Regions from separate parts of the Methylobacterium indicum genome, predicted to be linked through region 2. Evidence: riboswitches for the same ligand, from Rfam matches in the RefSeq annotation. Region 2 holds a riboswitch; each other region holds the start of a gene.
The links. Region 2 has a riboswitch for thiamine pyrophosphate ahead of thiO (glycine oxidase ThiO). Riboswitches for the same ligand answer to the same signal wherever they lie in the genome.
Positions count from the first base shown of each region.

Region 1: it holds a riboswitch for thiamine pyrophosphate, as region 2 does, so the genes downstream of both, miv_RS17865 (LuxE/PaaK family acyltransferase) here and thiO (glycine oxidase ThiO) in region 2, are expected to answer to the same signal.
Region 3: it holds a riboswitch for thiamine pyrophosphate, as region 2 does, so the genes downstream of both, thiC (phosphomethylpyrimidine synthase ThiC) here and thiO (glycine oxidase ThiO) in region 2, are expected to answer to the same signal.

Region 1 is NZ_AP024145.1:3,825,081-3,831,814, forward strand. Features, by position in the region: gene miv_RS17840 (CobW family GTP-binding protein) at 1-51, shown strand, start outside; gene miv_RS17845 (oxidoreductase) at 307-1,158, opposite strand; gene miv_RS17850 (GntR family transcriptional regulator) at 1,446-2,156, shown strand; gene miv_RS17855 (RidA family protein) at 2,174-2,596, opposite strand; gene miv_RS17860 (TetR/AcrR family transcriptional regulator) at 2,707-3,294, shown strand; TPP riboswitch at 3,344-3,442, shown strand; gene miv_RS17865 (LuxE/PaaK family acyltransferase) at 3,562-4,638, shown strand; gene miv_RS17870 (acyl-CoA reductase) at 4,650-6,122, shown strand; gene miv_RS17875 (ABC transporter ATP-binding protein) at 6,112-6,734, shown strand, end outside.
Region 2 is NZ_AP024145.1:6,406,701-6,413,434, forward strand. Features, by position in the region: gene miv_RS29720 (thiamine phosphate synthase) at 215-811, opposite strand; gene thiG (thiazole synthase) at 808-1,587, opposite strand; gene miv_RS29730 (GIY-YIG nuclease family protein) at 1,757-2,137, opposite strand; gene thiS (sulfur carrier protein ThiS) at 2,389-2,601, opposite strand; gene thiO (glycine oxidase ThiO) at 2,598-3,794, opposite strand; TPP riboswitch at 3,860-3,993, opposite strand; gene miv_RS29745 (adenylate/guanylate cyclase domain-containing protein) at 4,035-5,282, opposite strand; gene miv_RS29750 (DUF2798 domain-containing protein) at 5,544-5,795, shown strand; gene rpoD (RNA polymerase sigma factor RpoD) at 5,855-6,734, opposite strand, start outside.
Region 3 is NZ_AP024145.1:4,815,405-4,822,138, forward strand. Features, by position in the region: gene miv_RS33755 (methyl-accepting chemotaxis protein) at 1-320, opposite strand, end outside; gene miv_RS22335 (hypothetical protein) at 320-664, opposite strand; gene miv_RS22340 (acyltransferase family protein) at 948-2,087, opposite strand; gene miv_RS22345 (HNH endonuclease family protein) at 2,214-2,588, opposite strand; TPP riboswitch at 2,755-2,866, shown strand; gene thiC (phosphomethylpyrimidine synthase ThiC) at 2,925-4,805, shown strand; partial or broken gene miv_RS33825 (GAF domain-containing protein) at 5,754-6,419, shown strand; partial or broken gene miv_RS33830 (sensor histidine kinase) at 6,465-6,734, shown strand, end outside.

The sequences.
Region 1 (6,734 bases), 2.6 Mb from region 2:
ACGCCCTTCGCCCGGGCGGGCGCGGGCATGCCGCGGGCGGACGCGGTTTGAAAAGCGTGGCGACGAATACCGGCCGCGCAGACCGACATTCATCGCACGCGCCAGCTCATCCCGGGGCTCGCCGAAGGCGGGAGCCCGGGATCCGGAACCGCAGTTCGTGCCGCACGGAAGCGGACCGGGATCCGCCCTGTTCTCGGCCACCTGTGTTCCTGGATCCCGGGCTCCGCTCCGCGGACCCGGGAATGACGCACAGGGTTTCCGATCGTTTTGCCGGATCGAGAGTGTCCTGACCGCGCCGAAACGCCCTCAAGCCCCCGCCGGATAATCCGCCCCGCGGCTCACCGCTTCCGACGCTTCGATCTCCTTCAACCGTCCGCGCAGCCGCTCGGTCACCGCTTCGAAGCCGAAGGCGCCGAGCACCAGGTGGCGTGGCGGGGATGAAGTCTCGGTGAGCCGGATCATCGCCTCGGCGGCGCGCACCGGGTCGCCGGCCTGGGTCCCGCTCTTTTCCGCGGTGGATGCCATGCGGGCGCCCGCCGTCTCGGTGTAATCGGCGATGCGGCTCGGGGTCTGGACCAGCGAACGACCGGCCCAGTCGGTGCGGAACGGTCCCGGCTCGACGCAGGTGACCCGGATGCCGAGGGGCCCGACCTCGGCGGCGAGCGCGTCCGACCAGCCCTCGACCGCGTGCTTGCTGGCCGCATAGTAGCCCGAACCGGGAAACCCGATCAGCCCGGCGACCGACGTGATGTTGACGACGTGCCCGCTCCCTTGCGCCCGCATGACCGGCAGGACCGCGCGGGTGATCGCGAAGAGCCCGAACACGTTGGCGTCGAACTGGGCGCGGATCTTGTCCTCCTCGCCCTCCTCGACCGAGGCCTGGTAGCCGTAGCCGGCATTGTTGACGAGGACGTCGATGCGGCCGAACCGCTGCGTCGCCTGCGCCACCACCGCCGCGACCTGATCGGGCTTGGTCACGTCGAGGGGGAGCGCGAGCGCCCGGTCCTCGGCGCCGGACGCCAAGTCGGCGACGCGGGCGGCGTCGCGTGCCGTCACCACCGCGCGCCAGCCGCGGTCGAGGACGAGCCGGGCCAGTTCCCGGCCGAAGCCGGTGGAGCAGCCGGTGATGAGCCAGACGGGCGTCGCTGTCTGCGTCATGTCGTGAGGTCCCGTGGAGGCCGCCGATGGAGGGCGGCGCCGGATTCGATCGTCCGGGTTATCGTTCGCCCGCAGGCCGATGTTCCGCCCGCCTCGTCCGGGAGCGCCCTCCCCTCCCCCGGCCTCCGCGGACACCCCGCCGGGGTTTCCACCGGGAGACCGGGGCTCAGCCTCCGGGCGCGCTCGACGGGGCCCCCGCTTCGTGCTGTATCGCCCCGGCCGGGACGATCGCGGCGCGAACCGGATCGCGCCCGTCCCGGGACCCGTGGAGCGGAAGAGCCATCATCGTGTCGAATGCCCCGGAAGCGCCCGGACGGACGAAGGGCCTGCGCCGCGTCGTCCGGAACACGCTGGCCGGCCAGCTCACCTCCGAGATCCGGGCGGCCATCCTCGACGGGCATTTTCCGGCCGGCGGACAGCTGAACGAGATGGCGCTCGCGACCCAGTTCGGCGTCAGCCGCGGCCCCGTGCGCGAGGCGATCCAGCGCCTCGTCCAGGAAGGCCTCCTGCGCGCCGAGCCCCATCGCGGGGTCTTCGTCGTCGATCTCGCCACCGGCGACATCGTCGACATCTACTTCACCCGCAAATCCCTCGAGATCGCGGCGATCCGGCGGGTGATGGCCGGCCCGGGCCGGGCCGTCCTGGCGCGGGAGCTCATGGAACTGACGGACCGGATGGCGGTCCTGCTCGGCGCTGGCGACTGGGCGGAGATCGCCGATCTCGACCTGCGCTACCATCAGCGGATCGTCGAGGAGGCGCGGAGCGAGCGCCTGTCGCGCAGCTACGACACGCTCCAGGCCGAGACCCGCCTGTGCCTGCGGCTCATGATGGCGGGCTACCGCCAGAACCGGGCGCTCGTCGAGGAGCACGAGCGCCTCGCCCACTTCATCGGGCACGGCCACCCGGACGAGACGGAGGCGGAGATGGACGAGCATTTCGGCGATCCCGTCCGTATCCTGGAGCGCGGCCGGATGGCGATGCGCAGCGGCAGGGCCTGAGGCCCGGACAGGGGGCTTCAGCCGCGCGCCGGGATCCGCGCGATCGCCTTGATCTCGAAGGCGAAGCCCGCGAGCCAGTTCACCCCGACGGCGGTCCAGTTCGGGTAGGGCGCCGCGCCGATCGCGCGGTCGCGCACCCGCATTACCGCGTCGAACTGCGCCTCCGGGTCGGTGTGGAAGGTCGTCACGTCGACCACGTCGGCGAAGGAGCAGCCCGCCGCCGCCAGCACGGCGTCGAGCCGGGTGAAGGCGAGCGCGACCTGGGCCTCGAAGTCGGGCTCGGGCGAGCCGTCCTCGCGGCTGCCGACCTGGCCGGAGACGAACAGGAGGTCGCCGGAGCGGATCGCCGCCGAGTAGCGGTGCTTGTCGTAGAGCGCCTGCCGTCCGGGCGGAAAGATCGCCTCGCGGGTCGGCGTCGGGGTCACGGTCGTCTGCGGCATGGATTGCTCCTTCGCTCTCGACTTCGATATACGAGACGTATGCGAAAGAGCATGGATACGCGCCGTATGTCAATTCACATACGATGTGTATGTCGAGGGAGGGGGAAGCCGTGGCCGGACGACGCGCGCAAGGGATGGAGCAGACGAAGGAGAAGCTCCTGAAGGCCGCCCGCGAGGCCTTCGCCGCGAAGGGGTACGCGGCGGCCTCGATGGACGACCTGACCGCCGAGGCCGGCCTGACGCGGGGCGCGCTCTATCACAATTTCGGCGACAAGAAGGGCCTGCTCCAGGCGGTCATCGACCGGATCGACGCCGAGATGGCGGCGCGCCTCCGCGTCGTCGGCGAGCGGGCCGAGACCCCGTGGCAGGGCCTCCTCGACGAGTACCGGGCCTATATCGAGATGGCGCGGGAGCCCGAGATCCAGCGCATCGTGCTCCTCGACGGGCCGGCGGTGCTGGGCGATCCCTCGACCTGGCCGAGCCAGAATGCCTGCCTCGCCGAGACGACGCGCCGCATCCGGAGTCTCGTCGCCGACGGCGCGATCCCACCCGTCGACCCGGAGGCGGCGGCACGCCTCCTCGCCGGTGCCTCGCTCCATGCCGCCCTCTGGGTCGCGGCGTCGGACGCGCCGGAGACGACGTTGGAGAGGGCCCTCGACGCCTTCCGGCGCCTCGCCGAGGGGCTGTCGCGGCCGTAAGGCCTCGCCTTGACACCCGCTCCCCCGCCCCCCACTGTCCTCCCCTCCCAGGGGAGCCTCGCGAGGAGGCTGAGATTCCGCCGGCCCGGACCCGTCCGGGCGCCGCGGTGACCCTATGAACCTGATCCGGGTCATGCCGGCGGAGGGATGCGGGACCGGCACGGCCGCCTTGGCGCCGCCACGAGGGCGCTGCCGCCAGCCGTCTTTTCGCGCAGGATCTCACGCCCGGCACGGCCGACGCCCACGATGGGGCGCGAGGTGGCCGTGATGTCGCAAGCGGAGATCGTCGAGGCCCTGATCGACTTCATCGGTCGGCCGGGGGCGGACGAGGCGGAGTTCGAGGCGATGGCGCTCCGGCTCTTCGCCCACCAATACGCGCACAACGCTCCCTATCGCCGCTTCGCCCAGGCGCGCGGGCGCACGCCGCTTAGCCTGCGGCGCTGGCGCGACATCCCGGCGGTGCCGATCAAGGCGTTCAAGGACCTCACCCTGAGCTGCTGTCCGCCGGACGACGCCGCGCGGGTGTTCATGACGAGCGGCACCACCGGCAGCGGGCGCGGCCGCAGCTACCACCCGACGCTGGCGGTCTACGACCGTTCGATGCTGAAGGGCTTTGCCGCCCGGGTGATGCGCGGGCGCGACACGATCCGCATGGGCCTGCTGTTTCCCGACGAGGCGGCGCTCCCCAACTCGTCGCTCGCCCATTACCTGGCCCTGGCCAAGACGCATTTCGGGACGCCCGACAGCGCGGTCTTCATCGGCCCCGGCGGGCTCGACCTCGACGGGCTGGTGGCGGCGCTGGAGCGGGCCGAGGCCTCGGGCGAGCCCTATGCGCTGCTCGGCGCCACCTACGCCTTCGTGCCGGTGTTGGACGCGCTCGCGGAACGGGGCCGGCGCATCGCCCTGCCGCCCGGCAGTGTCCTGTTCGACACCGGCGGCTTCAAGGGCCAGTCGCGGGAGATCGAGCCAGACGCCTTCTACGACGCGCTCTCGCGGACCTTCGGGGTGCCGCGCGAGGCCTGCCTCAACATGTACGGCATGACGGAGCTGAGCACCCAGTTCTACGACGACGGCAACGCGGTCTGCCCGCCGGTGAAGTCCGGCCCGCACTGGATCCGCAGCCGCGTCGTCGATCCGCTGACCGGCCGGGACCTGCCCGAGGGCGAGACCGGCGTGCTGGTCCACCACGACCTCGCCCATTTCAACTCGGTCTCGGCGATCCTGACCGAGGATGCCGGCGTGATCGTGCCGGGCGGCTTCCGGCTGCTCGGCCGGGTCGAGGGTTCGGCGTCCCGCGGCTGCTCGGTCGCGGTGGCCGAGTTCCTGACCGCCGCCCAAGGGTGACCGGCGAGAGCATGAGCGATCGCGGGACGAGCGGGGTCGAGGAGGCCGGCTACCTGCCGGGGCCGTTCGCCAGCGCGGTCGGCCGGCGGGTCGTCGCGCACCGGGCCTGGGGCGAGACGGTCGCGGTGGCGCTGCCGGTGCTCGACGAGGCCCAGGCCCGGGCGCTCTGCGCCCATGTCCGGGTCCGTGCCCGGGATACCCTGCGGGGCATGGAGACCGCCCGCATCGTCCAGGCGATCGACCGGGCGAGCGCCTGCCTCCTCGACCGCACGCATCCCCTGCGGCGCAAGGCCGAGGCACTGCTGCCGGTCGTCACCGGCTACGATGCCGAGACCGTGCGGCTCGGCCTGACGCGCTACCTCAAGACCTTCCGGCGGCCCCAGCTCCTGCGCTTCCTCGCCGAGGACTTTTCCGATCCGGGCGTGCTCGACGGCTTCCGGCCGGCGGTGAAGGGCGGGTTCGTGCGGGCGCGCGGGCCCGATCTGCTCCTGCATGTCTGGGCCGGCAACGTCCCGGCCCTGCCGCTGTGGAGCCTCGTCGCCGGTCTGCTAGTCAAGGCCGGCAGCATCGGCAAGCTCGCCTCGGCCGAGCCGCTGACCGCCGGCTGGTTCGCGCAGGCACTCGCCGAGGCCGATCCCGAGCTCGGCGAGTGCCTGGCGGTGACCTGGTGGAAGGGCGGCGAGAGCGGCGTCGAGGCGACGTTCCTGGGATCGGCCGATTGCGTCATGGCGTATGGCGGCAACGCCACCCTGGAGGCGTTGCGCGCCGGGGTGCCGATCGCCGCCCGGTTCCTGCCGCACGGCCACCGCATCGGCTTTGCCATGGTCGGCCGCGAGGCTTTGGACAGCCGTCGGGCCGCCGCCGTGGCCCATGCTGCCGCCCAGGACGTGGTGCGCTACGAGCAGCAGGGCTGCTACGCGCCGCAGATGCTGTTCGTGGAGCGCGGCGGGCCGGTGGCGCCGGACGAGTTCGCCCGGCACATCGCCCATGCGCTCGCGGCGCTCAGCACCCGCCACCCGCGCCGGGGTCTGGATCCGGGCGAGGCCGCCGCCATCGCGGCCTGGCGCAGCGGCCACGAGATGCGGGCCCTCGACGGGGACGAGATCGTGCTCCTCGGCGACCCGGAGGATCCCTGGAGCGTCGTCCACCTCGATGCGGCCGTGCCCTTGAGCCCGTCCGGCCTCAACCGCACCGTCGCCGTGGTGGCGGTGGATGATCTCGCCGAGGTGCCGGCCCTGGTAGCGCCTCACCGCGCCTACCTCCAAAGCGCGGGCCTCGCGGCCTCGCCTACCCGGCTGTTCACCCTGGCGGACGACCTCGCGGCGGCCGGCGTCACCCGCATCACCGCCATCGGCCGGATGACCGCGCCGGAGGCCGGCTGGCACCATGACGGCCGCTTCAGCCTGCTCGACCTCGTCACGATGACGGAGATCGAGGCCGGCGCCGAGGCCGCGGCGGACGACTTCGCGCCCTATGCCGAGTGACGCCACCCTGTCCCTGGCGGGCGTGCGCTACCGCTTCCCCGGCGACGCGGTGGCGACCGTCGACGGGGTCGACTGGGCAATTCCCCCCGGGGCGGTGCATTGCCTGCTCGGCCGCAGCGGCTGCGGCAAGACCACGCTCCTCAAGATCGCCGCCGGGCTGATTGCGCCGGACGAGGGGCTCGTGCGTGTCGGCGGGGCGCCGGTGCGCGGGCCGGCGCCGCGGGTCGGCTTCGTGTTCCAGGCCCCGACCCTGCTCGACTGGCTCAGCGTCCTCGACAACGTGCTGCTGCCGGTCTCGCTCAAGCGCCGCCCCCGCGCGGCCGACCGGGACGCCGCCCGCGACCTCCTGGCGGCGATGGGGCTCGGCGCCCTCGCCGGACGGCACCCCGCCACCCTGTCGGGCGGGCAGCAGAGCCGGGTCGCGATGGCCCGCGCCCTGATCGGCGCGCCCGACCTCCTGCTCCTCGACGAGCCCTTCGCGGCGCTCGACGCGATCACCCGCGAGGACTTGCAGGACGATCTCCTGCGCCTCTGCGCGGCGCGGGGCACCGCGGCCCTGTTCGTCACCCACGACATCGCCGAGGCGGCGTATCTCGGCGATCGGGTCGGCGT
Region 2 (6,734 bases):
CGATAGACGCTATGGTACAAATCGTAACATTCGCCTGGATTGCTGGGAAGCCCACTTTGCGGGGTTATCCGAACGAGGCTCTTGCAACAACTCGCGGACTCCCACCGTGCGCGCCGGCTTTCATTACTGAACGGAAGCCCAGACCTCACCCCCCGGGAGAAAAATAACCCACGCCTCTTGCGGGGCGGTGATTGAAGCGGGCCGGGTCGCGGATTCAGATCGACGCCTGGATCAGCACCCCAACCGTCGGTGCCCGCATCACCGCCCCCATCATGGCCACGGCTGCAGCCCCCACCGCGCGGCAGGACGGCGCCGTCGTCGGATCAAGGCCGCCCAGCGCCACGACCGGCATCAAGGCGGCCGCCTCGCCGAGCGCGGTAAGCCCCAGGGCCGGCCCATACCCCGGCTTGCTGGCCGTCAAAAAAATCGGGCTCAGGGTCACGTAATCCGCCCCCGCTTCCCGCGCCGCCCGCACCTCGGCCAGCGAATGCGCCGAGACGCCGAGCAGCGCCCCCTGCCCCAGCCGCGCCCGGGCCGGGGCGACCGCCGCCGCGTCGCCGAGCTGGACGCCGGCCGCCCCCACCTGCGCCGCCAGTTCCACGTCGCGCCCGATGGTCAGTGCCCCACCGACCCGGGCGAGCTGGGCGACGAGATGTTCGGCGAGCGCCGCCCGCTCCGGGGCGGGCAGGTCGCGATCGCGCAGCCAGATCCAGCGGGCGCCGGCCGCCAGGCAGGCGGCGACGCGGGTCTCCAGCGGCTCGGGGCAGCCGTGCCGGTCGGTGACGACCAGGAGGCGGGCGGGCAGGCTCACGAGCCGACGAGGCCGAGTTGCGGGCTCGACGGCTCGGCCCGGGCGCGGCGCGGGATGCGGCCGGCGCGATGCGCCAGGCGGCCGGCCTCGACGGCGTGGCGCATCGCGGCGGCCATCCGCACCGGATCGTCGGCCTTGGCGACGGCGGTGTTGAGGAGGACGGCGGCGGCCCCCAGCTCCATCGCCACCACCGCGTCCGAGGCGGTGCCGATGCCGGCATCCACGATCACCGGCACCGGGGAGCGGCGGCAGATCAGTTCGAGGTTCGCCGGGTTGGCGACGCCCATGCCGGAGCCGATGAGCGAGCCCATCGGCATCACGGCGGCGGCCCCGAGATCGGCGAGCCGGCTGCACACCACCGGATCGTCGTTGCAATAGGGCAGCACGACGAAGCCGGACTCGACCAGCTGGCGGGTGGCCTCGATCGTCTCGGCGACGTCCGGGTAGAGCGTCTCGCGGTCGCCGATCACCTCGACCTTGATCCAGTTGGTGCCGAGCGCCTCGCGGGCGAGCTCCGCGGTCATCACCGCGTCGCGGGCGGTCTCGCAGCCGGCGGTGTTGGGCAGGAAGCGAGCGCCCTTCAGCCGCGCCACCGTGTCCGAGCCGTGGCCGTGGAGCGAGATGCGGCGGATCGAGACCGTCACCACCTCGGCCCCGCTCGCCCGCACCGCCTCGCTCATGATGGCCTGCGTCGGATAGCCGGCGGTGCCGATGAGGAGGCGCGAGGCGAGCGTCGTACCGGCGATGACGAACGGATCGTCGTGGGAATCTGTCATGGGGTTTCTCCAGATTTCATAGGTAGTTCGTCCGAGCGTCTTGCCGATATCCCACCCACGACCTCATCCTGAGGTGCGAGCGCATGCGAGCCTCGAAGGAGGGCTCCAGAGATCGCAGCGGCTTCTGGAGCCCTCCTTCGAGGCTCAGCGATCTTCGATCGCCCGCACCTCAGGATGAGGTTGGAGGATGGGAATCACCAACAACATCGAGCGTTGCCGGAAAGTTCTTCTGATCGATCGTTCCTGCATCGAGCTTGTTCTGGACGCAGTTTCGTCTGGCCAAATGCTTGAGGCGATCCCAATCACTTCGGATCAGCGCTTCCTTCTTTGCCCGACCCCAACCTTTGATGCGCCGCTCCATAGCGATCGCATCCGTGATGCGCTCGAACATTTCGGCATAGACGAGTGTCACGGGTCGGCGCTCGCGGGTGTAGCCAGGATAGGTGCCGGTCTGGTGCTCGCCGAGGCGCTTGTCGAGGGTCTCACCACGTGCCGAGCCGACATAATAGCTGCCATCGGCGCATCGAAGGATGTAAACGAAGGCGTTCATGAAAACATGTCTCCGCCTGCTGATTCATAGTAACGGACACCCGATCTCCAACCCCAAATTTCATCCTGAGGTGCGGGCGATCAAAGATCGCTGAGCCTCGAAGGAGGGCTCCAGAAGCCGCTGCGATCTCTGGAGCCCTCCTTCGAGGTCAGTCCATCGCTGATGGACTGACACCTCAGGATGAGGTCGAGGGCGGGGATGGTGAAAGCGTCCGTGATGCTGCACGATCCTATCGAACGATCTCCCAACCGCTACCCGCCCTGCATGGCGCGCACGATCTCGACGCGGTCGCCCTCGCCGAGCGGCGTTTCGGCCCAGGCGCGCTGGCGCACCACGGCGCCGTTGAGGGCGATGGCGAAGCCCTGGGGGCCGGAGAGGTCGAGGTCGGCGGTCTCCTCGCGCCACAGGGCGTCGAGGGTGGCGGCCGCGCTGTCGCGGGGCTCGCCGTTGACGAGGATCTTCATGGGGTCTCGCGGGACGACGGGGTGAAGCGGGCAAGGCCGAAGGGCGCGGCGACCGGCAGCGTCTCGCCGCGCAGGATCAGGGCGGCGACCGCCTCGGCGGTGACGGGGGCGAGCAGGTAGCCGTTGCGGTGGTGGCCGGCGGCGAGCACGAGGCCCGGCAGCGCCTCGCCGAGGATCGGGGCGTCGTCGTCGGAGGTCGGGCGAAAGCCGCTCCAGACGCCGGCCACCCGCATCTCCTCGACGCCCGGAAGCGCCCGGCGGGCGCCCTCCAGCAGGGCGTAGAGGCCGCCGGCGGTGAGGTGGGGGTCGAAGCCGGTCTCCTCCACGGTGGCGCCGACGATCAGCGTGCCGTCGGCCTTCGGCGCCATGTGGACCTGCTCGGTCCAGACGACGTGGGTGAGCCGGCCGCTGCGCGGCGTCATCTGCAGCGCCATCGACTGGCCCTTGAGCGGACGCACCGGCAGGGCGAGATCGGGGATCAGCCCCCCCTCCCCGGCCCAGGCGCCGGAGGCCAGCACCGTGGTGCCGGCCCGTAGCGCGCCGGCCGAGGTCTCGATGCCGGTGACCCGCCCGCCCTCGCGGGTGAGTGCGGTGACGGTCGTCTCCTCGACGAGCCGCCCGCCGGCCGCCCGCAGCGCTTGGCGGAGGGCCGCCATCACCCGGGCGGGATCGACCTGGTGGTCGTCGGGGCAGAAGAGGCCGGCAGTGACGGTGGGGCGCAGGCCCGGCTCGCGGGCGCGCACCGCCGGGCCCGACAGCCACTCGGCGGCGAGGCCATCGCGCCGCTGCAGCTCGTGGCGGAAGCGCAGGCGCTCGACCTCGTCGCGGCCGAGCGCGATGACCAGCGTGCCCTCGCGGCGGTAGTCGATGGTCAGGCCGGATCCGGCCTCCAGCTCGTCGCGGAACGGGTGCCAGAGGCGCTGGCTCTCGACGCAGAGCGGCGACAGGCCCTCGCCGCCGGGCTCGTGCTCGGCGGCGGCCGCCAGCATGCCGGTGGCGGCAAGGCTCGCCCCGTCTCCGGCCCGGCCCCGCTCGACCACCGCGACGGCGAGGCCGGCGCGCGCCAGCCGCCAGGCGACCGAGAGGCCGATCAGCCCGGCGCCGATCACCGCGACATCGGCGCGCTCCGGCAGCCGGTCGGTCTCTGGGGATGTCGCCGGCCCGCTCCGCCGTCCGATCGCTTGCGCGTGCACCCTCGTTCTCCACGGTCGCCCGAAGAGAGTGGACAGCGCCCGGCAACCGGATGATGCGCGAAGCCCTGAACGGGCCTGTCCAATCCCTACGCCGGTATGAGCCGGATCAGGTTCGAAGGATTTCCGCGCCGACCGAGGCGTAAGAGCCTGCAGTCCAGCGGTGTCTCAGCCCCTTGCCGGGGATCTCCCTGGAACAGCCGGAATGTGGCGAGCCGGCCCACTTTCGTCAACCGCCCTCGATCAACCGCCCTTGCCGGGCCGGTAGATCGCCATCTCCTCGGCAATGCCGTCGAGGGGGTGGGTGCCGAGGAGTTCGGGATCGCCCCACAGGAAGTCGACGAAGGGCTTCGACATCAGGAGGGGCTCGGACAGGATCTTGTTGAGCTTGGCGAGCCGGCTCGCCAGATTCACGTCGCGGCCGATCACCGTGAAATCGAGCCGCGCGCCGGAGCCGACATTGCCGTAGGCCGCCTCGCCGTGGTGAAGCGCGATGCCGATCTCGATGCGGGTGGGAAAGCGCCCGGCCCGGTTGGCTTCGTCGACGCGCCGCAACGCCGCCTGCGCGGCCGAGAGCGCACCCTGCGCCGCGCCGCCGAGATCGTCGCCGCTCTCGCGAAAGATCGCGAGAAGGCCGTCGCCCATGTATTTCAAGACCTCGCCGCCCTCGCTCTCGATCGGCGGCACCAGGCAGTCGAAATAGGTGTTCAGCAGCTCCACCGAGGCCTCGGGGGTGAGGGCGTCGGTGAGGTGGGTGTAGCCGCGCATGTCGGCGAACAGGATCGCCGAGCGGATCCGCTCGACCTGGCCGCGGCGGATGAAGCCGGCGAGAATCGCCTGGTGCGGCCCGTCGCCGACATAGACCCGCAGCACGTGGTCGAGCCGCGCGTTGAGCCCGCGCATCTCCATCACCGCCGACAGGGTCGGGATGATGAAGCGCAGGATCGCGAGGTCGTCGTCGGCAAAGCCGCGGGGATCGCGGGTCGCGAAGGTCACGCCGTTCTTAGTGCCGTTGGTGAAGAACAGCGGTACGGTGATGTAATGGGTGTAGCCCGCGCTTTTGAGCTCCGGGACGATGCTGAACTGGTCGTCGGGCGTCTGGCGCAGATCGAGGATCAGCCACTGGCCGGTGGCGTAGACATGCGCGAAGGGAGAACGGGAGAGCGCCTTCTCGGACGCCTCGCCGTGCGGAAAGAGGCGGAAGCTGACGCCGTCCTCCCGGGTCCAGAACCGGCCGACGCCGGAATAGTCCGAGTGCAGGGCGTCGATGGCGGTGGTCGCCCGGTCGACCGGCACGCCGAGGTCGTTCAGCCGCTCGGCCATGCCGGCCAGGAGATCGCCGGATTCCGGCAGCCGCGCGCCTTCGCTGAGCAGCCAGTCGCGCAGCGCCACGCATTCGCGAAACAGGCCGATCGGAATGTCGCTCGCCTCCGACCCGTCCGCCGCGGCCGTGGGCGTCGGAGCGGAGTTGGGGCGAGGCTGGTCGGACATGGCTCTGACATGGGCTTCACCGTGCGGGACGGCAAGGCTTGGGGCAGGGACGATCGGCAACCGGTACGCCCACTCGACCGGGAGGATCCGGCGAACCTTGGCGGGTCGCCACGAATCGGCTACCATTCCGGTCGCCCCCGGGACACCGTCCCGCCCGGCCGTAAGCGTCTCACGTCAAGCAACGCGCTCCCTGGGTGGTTCCACCGGGCAAGCGCGCGTCGCCTTGGTCCGGGCGGGTCCATCCGCTTCGAAAGACGCGTCATGCCCACCTTCCTCACCCCGCGCCGCCTGCCGGCCCGGACCGCGCCGCTGGTGACCGCCTTCCTGCTCTCGATCCTGATGACCTGCATCGTCTCAGGCATCGCGACCCTGCTCAGCCTCGGCGCCACGTCCGATGCGCTGTGGCACTGGCCCCGCGCCTGGGGATTTTCCTGGATCGTCGCCTTTCCGACGCTGCTGCTCGTCCTGCCGCTGGTGCGGCGCGCCGTGGCACGGATCGTCGCGCCGCTGTAATGCACAAGGCCCGGGAGGCGGCTGCCTCCCGGGCCTTTCGCGATTGATCGTGGTGACGCTCAGTTGTCGAGGAAGCTGCGCAGCTTGCGCGACCGGCTCGGGTGCTTGAGCTTGCGCAGGGCCTTGGCCTCGATCTGGCGGATACGCTCGCGGGTCACCGAGAATTGCTGGCCGACCTCCTCGAGGGTGTGGTCGGTGTTCATGCCGATGCCGAAGCGCATGCGCAGCACCCGCTCCTCGCGGGGGGTGAGCGAGGCGAGCACCCGCGTCGTGGTCTCGCGCAGGTTCGACTGGATCGCCGCGTCGATCGGCAGGACGACGTTCTTGTCCTCGATGAAGTCGCCGAGGTGGGAATCCTCCTCGTCGCCGATCGGAGTCTCGAGGGAGATCGGCTCCTTGGCGATCTTGAGGACCTTGCGGACCTTCTCCAGCGGCATCGCCAGCTTCTCGGCCAGCTCCTCCGGGGTCGGCTCGCGGCCGATCTCGTGCAGCATCTGGCGCGAGGTCCGGACGATCTTGTTGATCGTCTCGATCATGTGCACCGGGATGCGGATCGTGCGGGCCTGATCGGCGATCGAGCGGGTGATCGCCTGCCGGATCCACCAGGTCGCGTAAGTCGAGAACTTGTAGCCGCGGCGATACTCGAACTTATCCACGGCCTTCATCAGGCCGATATTGCCCTCCTGGATCAGGTCCAGGAACTGCAGGCCGCGGTTGGTGTACTTCTTGGCGATCGAGATCACGAGCCGGAGGTTCGCCTCGATCATCTCCTTCTTGGCCTGGCGGGCTTCGCGCTCGCCCTTCTGGACCATGTGAACGATCTTCCGGTACTCCTGGATCTCCAGGCCGGTCTCGGAGGCGAGCGAGATGATCTGCTCGCGCAAAGTCAGGATGTTGACGGCGCCGCGCTCGGTAAAATTCTTCCAGCCCTTGCCACCG
Region 3 (6,734 bases), 1.6 Mb from region 2:
CAGCCGGCGAGCACCGCCAGGCAGGCGAAGAAATACATGTGCAGGTCGACCTGCCAGGGATGCCCGGCGCTGGCATAGAGCAGCACCGCCGCCATGCCGACGAGCGCGAACGCGGTGGCGAGCCGGGTCCGCAGCCCGATCGGGTCGCGCCACCACGACAGGGTGGCGATGCCCGCGAGCAGGGTTGCGGCCGTGCCCGGCACCAGGGCGGCTCCGTCACCGGCGATCAGCGGCAGGCCGGCGGCGACCGGCACATGGGCCCAGAGCAGCGGGATCAGGATGCGGGCGAAGGAACGGCGGAGGTCGTCGACGTCGGTCATCAGCGGGCGGTGCTCGGTGACGGTGGAGAATGACGGGAGGTCGCGGGCGGGGAGGGGCCGCAGCCGCCGGCGACGAGCGGATCGAGGACCAGCCAGGCGCCGGCGCCGTAGAGGCGCCGGACGAAGCCGGGCGCCTCCGAGCGCGCGACGACCAGGCCGGCCGGGCCTGCGCGAACGAGCCGGCCGCCAGCGGCGGCCACGATCGCGGCCGCCTCGCCGATCCCGGCGCCCGGACGGCCGAGCACCGCCACCGCGTCCGAGCGCGGCAGAGCGACGACCAGGAACGGGGCCAAGGTCAGGAGCAGCAGACCGGTGCCATCCTGGAGGCGGGATCGCGCGGCCATGAGGCTCGTCCCATGCGTGAATGGCGGGGACCTTGCGGGAGGAATGCCTTACGGCCGGTAAAGCGCAATGTCCGGATTTTGCGGGACTGATCCTCGACTTGAAGGGCAGGGTGTCCGTGGCGCCTTCAGCGTAACGGTTAGCTGGCGCGCAACTGCTCCCGTCCGCGACGATCGCGTGCACCAACGAAAACGGCGCCCCGCGGGGCGCCGTCCTGTCGTGTGGCGTGATTTCGCTTGGGAATGCTTGGCGGGACTTGACGGGACTTGGAAGGGCCTGGCGAGCTCAGGCCGTCGGTGCGGCGGCGAGGCGCGGCGCCGGGCGGGCCTCGTCCTCGCCGACGAGGTGGAAGGCGGCCGGACGCCGGAACAGGAACCGGGCCGGGGTGTGGCGGATCACCCGCTCGATGGCGAGCGGCACCACCACGGCGGTCAGCGTCACGAGGAGCGCGACGAGGCCGATATCCTCGATCACCCCGCTGCGCACGAGGGCCGTGCGCAGGGCCGCCATCGGCAGGAAGAAGGCGAGGTAGATCACGATCGAGCGCTCGCCGCAGGCCCGCAGGGCGGCGGTCACCGGGCCGCCGGCCCGGGTGAGGAGGGCGGCGGTCGCCACGATGGCGAGCGCGCCGGCGGCGCCGAGCATCAGGCTCACCACCGGCAGGCTGGCGAGCGTCGGGTGGGAGGTCAGCCCGGTCGGCGTGAAGACGAGGAACGCCTCGATCGACGCCCAGGCGGCGAGGCCGAGGAGCGCGAGGCCGGCTCGCGCCCGCACCCAGTCGGCCAGGGCGAAGATCCGGGCGGCGAACAGGTAGCCGGCGACGAAGTAGACCAGCCGGTCGCAGAACTCGTCGATCAGCGTCGAGCCGGTATGGACCGGGGCGAGCTGGAGGAGGGCGGCGCCGATCAGCAGCACCGGCCAGGGCAGCCGGCGCAGGAGCTTCACGACGACCGAGAAGACCGCCAGCAGGTAGATGAACCAGAGGGTCGAGTAGGGCTCGATCAGGCCGTGGGCGAGATGGGCCGCGAAGGCGCCGGGCCCCGCGCCGTCGGTGATCTGGCCGTACTTCACCGCCGACTGGAGCACCATCCACAGCAGGTAGAAATACGCGAAGTGGACGATGCGCCGGTCGGCGAAGAGCCGCCAGTCGCGATCGACGACCCGGCCGACGAACAGGCCCGAGAGCAGGAAGAAATCCGGGATCCGGAAGGGTTTGGCGAACTCCACGACGTGATGCATGAAGCCCTCGCCCCCCATCGCCTCGCCGACCCCGAGGGTCGAGTGCATCATCACCACGAGGATGATGCAGATGCCCTTGGCGACGTCGACCCAGGCGCGGCGCCCCGGGGCGGTCCCCGCGCGCGGGCGAACGGGATCGTCCGGCCGGACCGAGAGGGCGGGTTCGGTGTTGGGACGGGCGGACATCGGGCGTCTCCGGAGGATCGCCCGGGAGGCTGCCAGGGAGACGTAAAGATCGGATCGGGCCCGGTCCCGTAAATTGCGGCGAACCGGGCAACAGGCGATTCACCTTACCGCCCGAGGGGCCGCCGGCTACCGGACGCTCCGCTTCGTCTCGCGCCGCGTCCGGGTCATCCGCGTCGCGGCGTGGAAATCGTCGGGCTTGGTCCGCACCCAGGCGAGGAAGCGGGCGATCTCGGGCTCGGCCCGCAGGCTCTCGACGTCGTTGAGGCGCCGCGCCAGCTCCGCCTCGCTGTGCCGGGCATGGATCGCCGAGTGGCAGATCTGGTGCAGCTGCACGGTCTCGCCGTGGGTGCCGCCCTTCAGCTTCGGCGTCAGGTGGTGCCGGCTCTGGCGGGCACCGGGCGGGATCGGCCGCTCGCAGAGCGGACAGATGACGGCGGGGCGGGTCCCCAGACCATGGGTCGAGGGGTCGTCGTCGCGCCAGCGCCGCTCTCGACGTCCCAAGGCCAGCTCCTGCAAGGGCGGGGAAAACTCCTCCGTATCTGGGTCGCCGGGCGGCCGGGGTTCAAGGCCGCGTGGGCGATGTCGCGGGGGCCCGGATGCCGCAGCGTCCCTCGGGAACGCCCCCGGAGCCGCGATTGACAAACCTCCCCCGCCGCCGGACAGTGATGGGGTTACCGAGGGGAGCCCCGCCGGCAGGGGCTGAGATTGGACGAGCGCGCGTCCTGACCCTTGAACCTGATCCGGTTCGTACCGGCGGAGGGACGGGAACCTGCCATGACCGACGTGACCCGTGCGTCCTCGCGCCCCGAGGCCGGATCTCCTCGCCCGGAGAGATCCATGAACGCACCCATCCTCCCCCCGAAAGATCGTCCGAAGACCGTCACCACGGGGCCGGTCACCGGCTCGGTGAAGGTCTATGCCGCGCCCAAGGACCGGCCCGACCTGCGGGTGCCCTACCGCGAGATCGCCCTGACGGATCCGGGCGAGGCCCCGGTGCGGGTCTACGATCCCTCGGGCCCCTATACCGAGACGGACGCGCGCATCGACCTGTCCGCCGGGCTGCCGGAGATCCGCGCCGGCTGGCTCGCCGCCCGCGGCTACGCGGCCGTCGCCCCCCGGGCGGTGAAGCCGGAGGATAACGGCTTCGTGCCCGAGGATCGGCTGGTGGCGCCGTGCCCGGCTCCCCGCACGGTCCGGCGGGGAGAGACCGGCCAGAGGGTGACGCAGCTCGAATTCGCCCGGGCCGGGATCGTCACCGAGGAGATGATCTACGTCGCCCATCGGGAGAACCTGTGCCGCGAGGCGATGCTGGCGCAGGCCGAGGGCAAACTCGCCGATGGCGAGAGTTTCGGGGCCGCGATCCCGCCCTTTGTCACCCCCGACTTCGTGCGCGAGGAGGTGGCGCGGGGCCGGGCGATCATCCCGGCCAACATCAACCACACCGAACTTGAGCCGATGGCGATCGGCCGCAACTTCCTCGTCAAGATCAACGCCAATATCGGCAACTCGGCCGTGACCTCCTCGGCCGCCGAGGAGGTCGAGAAGATGGTGTGGGCGATCCGCTGGGGCGCCGACACGGTGATGGACCTCTCGACGGGGCGCAACATCCACAACATCCGCGGCTGGATCCTGCGCAACGCCCCGGTGCCGATCGGCACCGTGCCGATCTACCAGGCGCTGGAGAAGGTCGGCGGCGATCCGCTCAAGCTCGACTGGGAGGTGTTCAAGGACACCCTCATCGAGCAGGCCGAGCAGGGGGTGGACTACTTCACCATCCATGCCGGCGTGCGCCTCGCCCACGTCCCGCTGACGGCCCGGCGTGTCACCGGCATCGTCTCGCGCGGCGGCTCGATCATGGCGCGCTGGTGCCTCGCCGGGCACCGGGAATCGTTCCTCTACGAGCGCTTCGAGGAGATCTGCGACATCTGCCGCGAGTACGACGTGTCGTTCTCGCTGGGCGACGGGTTGCGGCCGGGATCGATCGCGGACGCCAACGACGCCGCGCAGTTCGCGGAACTCGAGACGCTCGGCGAACTCACCAAGATCGCACAGGCCAAGGGCTGCCAGGTGATGATCGAGGGTCCCGGCCACGTGCCGATGCACAAGATCAAGGTCAATATGGACAAGCAGCTCGCCGAGTGCGGCGAGGCGCCGTTCTACACGCTGGGCCCGCTCACCACCGACGTGGCGCCGGGCTACGACCACATCACCTCGGGCATCGGCGCGGCGATGATCGGCTGGTTCGGTACCGCGATGCTCTGCTACGTGACCCCGAAGGAGCATCTCGGCCTGCCGAACCGCGACGACGTGAAGACCGGCGTCATCACCTACAAGATCGCCGCGCACGCCGCCGACCTCGCCAAGGGCCATCCGGCGGCGCAGGTGCGGGACGACGCCCTGTCCCGGGCCCGGTTCGACTTCCGCTGGGAGGACCAGTTCAACCTCTCGCTCGATCCCGATACCGCCCGGGCCTACCACGACGAGACCCTGCCGAAGGACGCCCACAAGGTCGCGCATTTCTGCTCGATGTGCGGCCCGAAATTCTGCTCGATGAAGATCACCCAGGACCTGCGCGCCGACGTGCTGGCGATGGAGGCGGCGAGCGCCGTGGTCGGCGAGGCCACACCGCTCGACGAAACGGCCCGCGCGGCCGGCATGGCCCAAAAATCGGCGGAATTCCTGGGCGAGGGCGGGAGACTCTACGTCGACGCCGGATGAGCGCGTCCTCCGCGCGCCCGACCGGTCGGGCGCGCGGAACCGATCCGGTCGCCGGCGCGCCGCGCGAGGATGTCACGAATGCTGATGCAGGCCCCGAAGGCTCCGCCGGACCCGGCCCGGCCGGATCGCGCCGGATCGCGCCCCAGCTCGATCGTGCGCCGCCTCGTCGTCTTCGCCCTCGGCCTGGCGGTGCCGATCCTGATCTTCGGCGGCGTGGTCCTGTGGCAATTCGCGGGCGCTGCCCGCGCCCGCCTCGAGGCGGAGGCGCTGGGGCGGGCCCGGATGGAGGCGGCGGCGGTCGACCGCGAGGTCGCGAGCCTGACCGCCACCCTGGAGGCCCTGACCCTGTCGAACGCGCTCCAGCGCGGCGACGTGACGGCCTTCCGCGAGCAGTTGCAGGAACTCTTCCGCCGCAGCGGCCTCTCGGCGACCCTGCGCGATCCCGATGGCCGGCGGCTGATCGACATCGGCGCCGAGCCGATGCCGGAGCGCCTCGATGCCGCCGATGCGGCGGCCCTGGCCGGACGGCCGGCGGTGTCGGGCGTGGTCGACGGGCGCTTCCGAGTGACGGTGCCGGTGATGCGCCGGGGCGGCGAGGCGGTCCTGTACCTCCTGTCCTTCTCCCTGCCGACGGACCGGATCCGCGACGTGCTGGCCTCCGGCGGGGTGCCGAAGGACTGGGTGATGAGCGTCGTCGACCGCGACGACCGGGTGCTCACCCGCACCCGCGCGCCGGAGCGCTTCACCGGCACCAAGGCCCCCGACGACCTGCGCCTCGCCACCGGCCCGGAAGGGACCTGGCGCGGCACCTCGCTGGAGGGCCAGCCGTTCTTCATCGCCTATGCGCGGGCGGGCGTGCCGGATTGGCGCATCGCCGTCGGGGTACCCGAGGAGGCGCTGGCCGCACCGGTCCGGGCCTCGCTCGTGTGGTTCGCCGGGCTCGGGATCATGCTGGCCGCCATCGCGGCCGTCCTGGCGCTGGCCTTCGCCCGCGGCATCGCGGCGCCGCTCCAGGCCCTGCGCGACCAGGCGGTGGCGCTCGGCCGCGGCCGGCCGGCCCCGGTGCTCGCCGGGGTGCCGGCGGAAGTGGCGGCGGTGAGCGCCGAGATCGCCGAGGCGGCCCAGCGCCAGCGCGAGCGGGCGAGCGAGCGCGAGAGCGCCGCCGCGGCGCTCCGCTCCGAGACGCAGCGCCTCGAAGTGCTGAACCGGCTCGGCACGGCGCTGGCGAGCGAGCTCGACCGGCAGCGCCTCGGCGACGCGGTGGTGGAGGCCGCCACCCACCTGACCGGCGCGGCCTACGGCGCCCTGTTCGAGCGGGTGCCGGAGGGCCCGGACGGGCCGGAGCACTGGCAGCTCCTCAGCCTCACCGGCGGCCCCCGCGAGGCCTTCACCCGCTTCGGCCTGCCGCGGGTGACGACCCTGTTCAGCCAGACCTTCGCGGCCGGCGGCGTGGTCCTGAGCGAGGACGTGACCACCGATCCGCGCTACGGCAGCCACGGCGGCATGCCGAAGGGCCACCTGCCGGTGCGCAGCTACCTGGCGGTGCCGGTGGTGTCGGGCACCGGCGCCACCCTGGGCGCGCTGCTGTTCGGCCACCCCGAGTCGCATCGCTTCGGCACCCGCGAGGCGGCCCTGGTCGAGGGCCTGGCCGGGCAGGCCGCGGTGGCGATGGACAATGCCCGCCTGTTCGCCTCGGTGCGCCGCGGGCAGGACCGCTTCGAGGCCGCCGTCCAGGCGGTGCGGGGCGTCCTGTGGACCAACGGCCCCGACGGCCGGATGACCAACGACCAGCCGGCCTGGGCCGCGCTGACCGGCCAGACGCCGGACGAGTATGCCGGCTACGGCTGGGCCGAGGCGGTGCATCCCGACGACCGGGCCGCCAGCGTCGAGACCTGGAACCAGGCCGTCGCCGGGCGCCGGCGCTACACC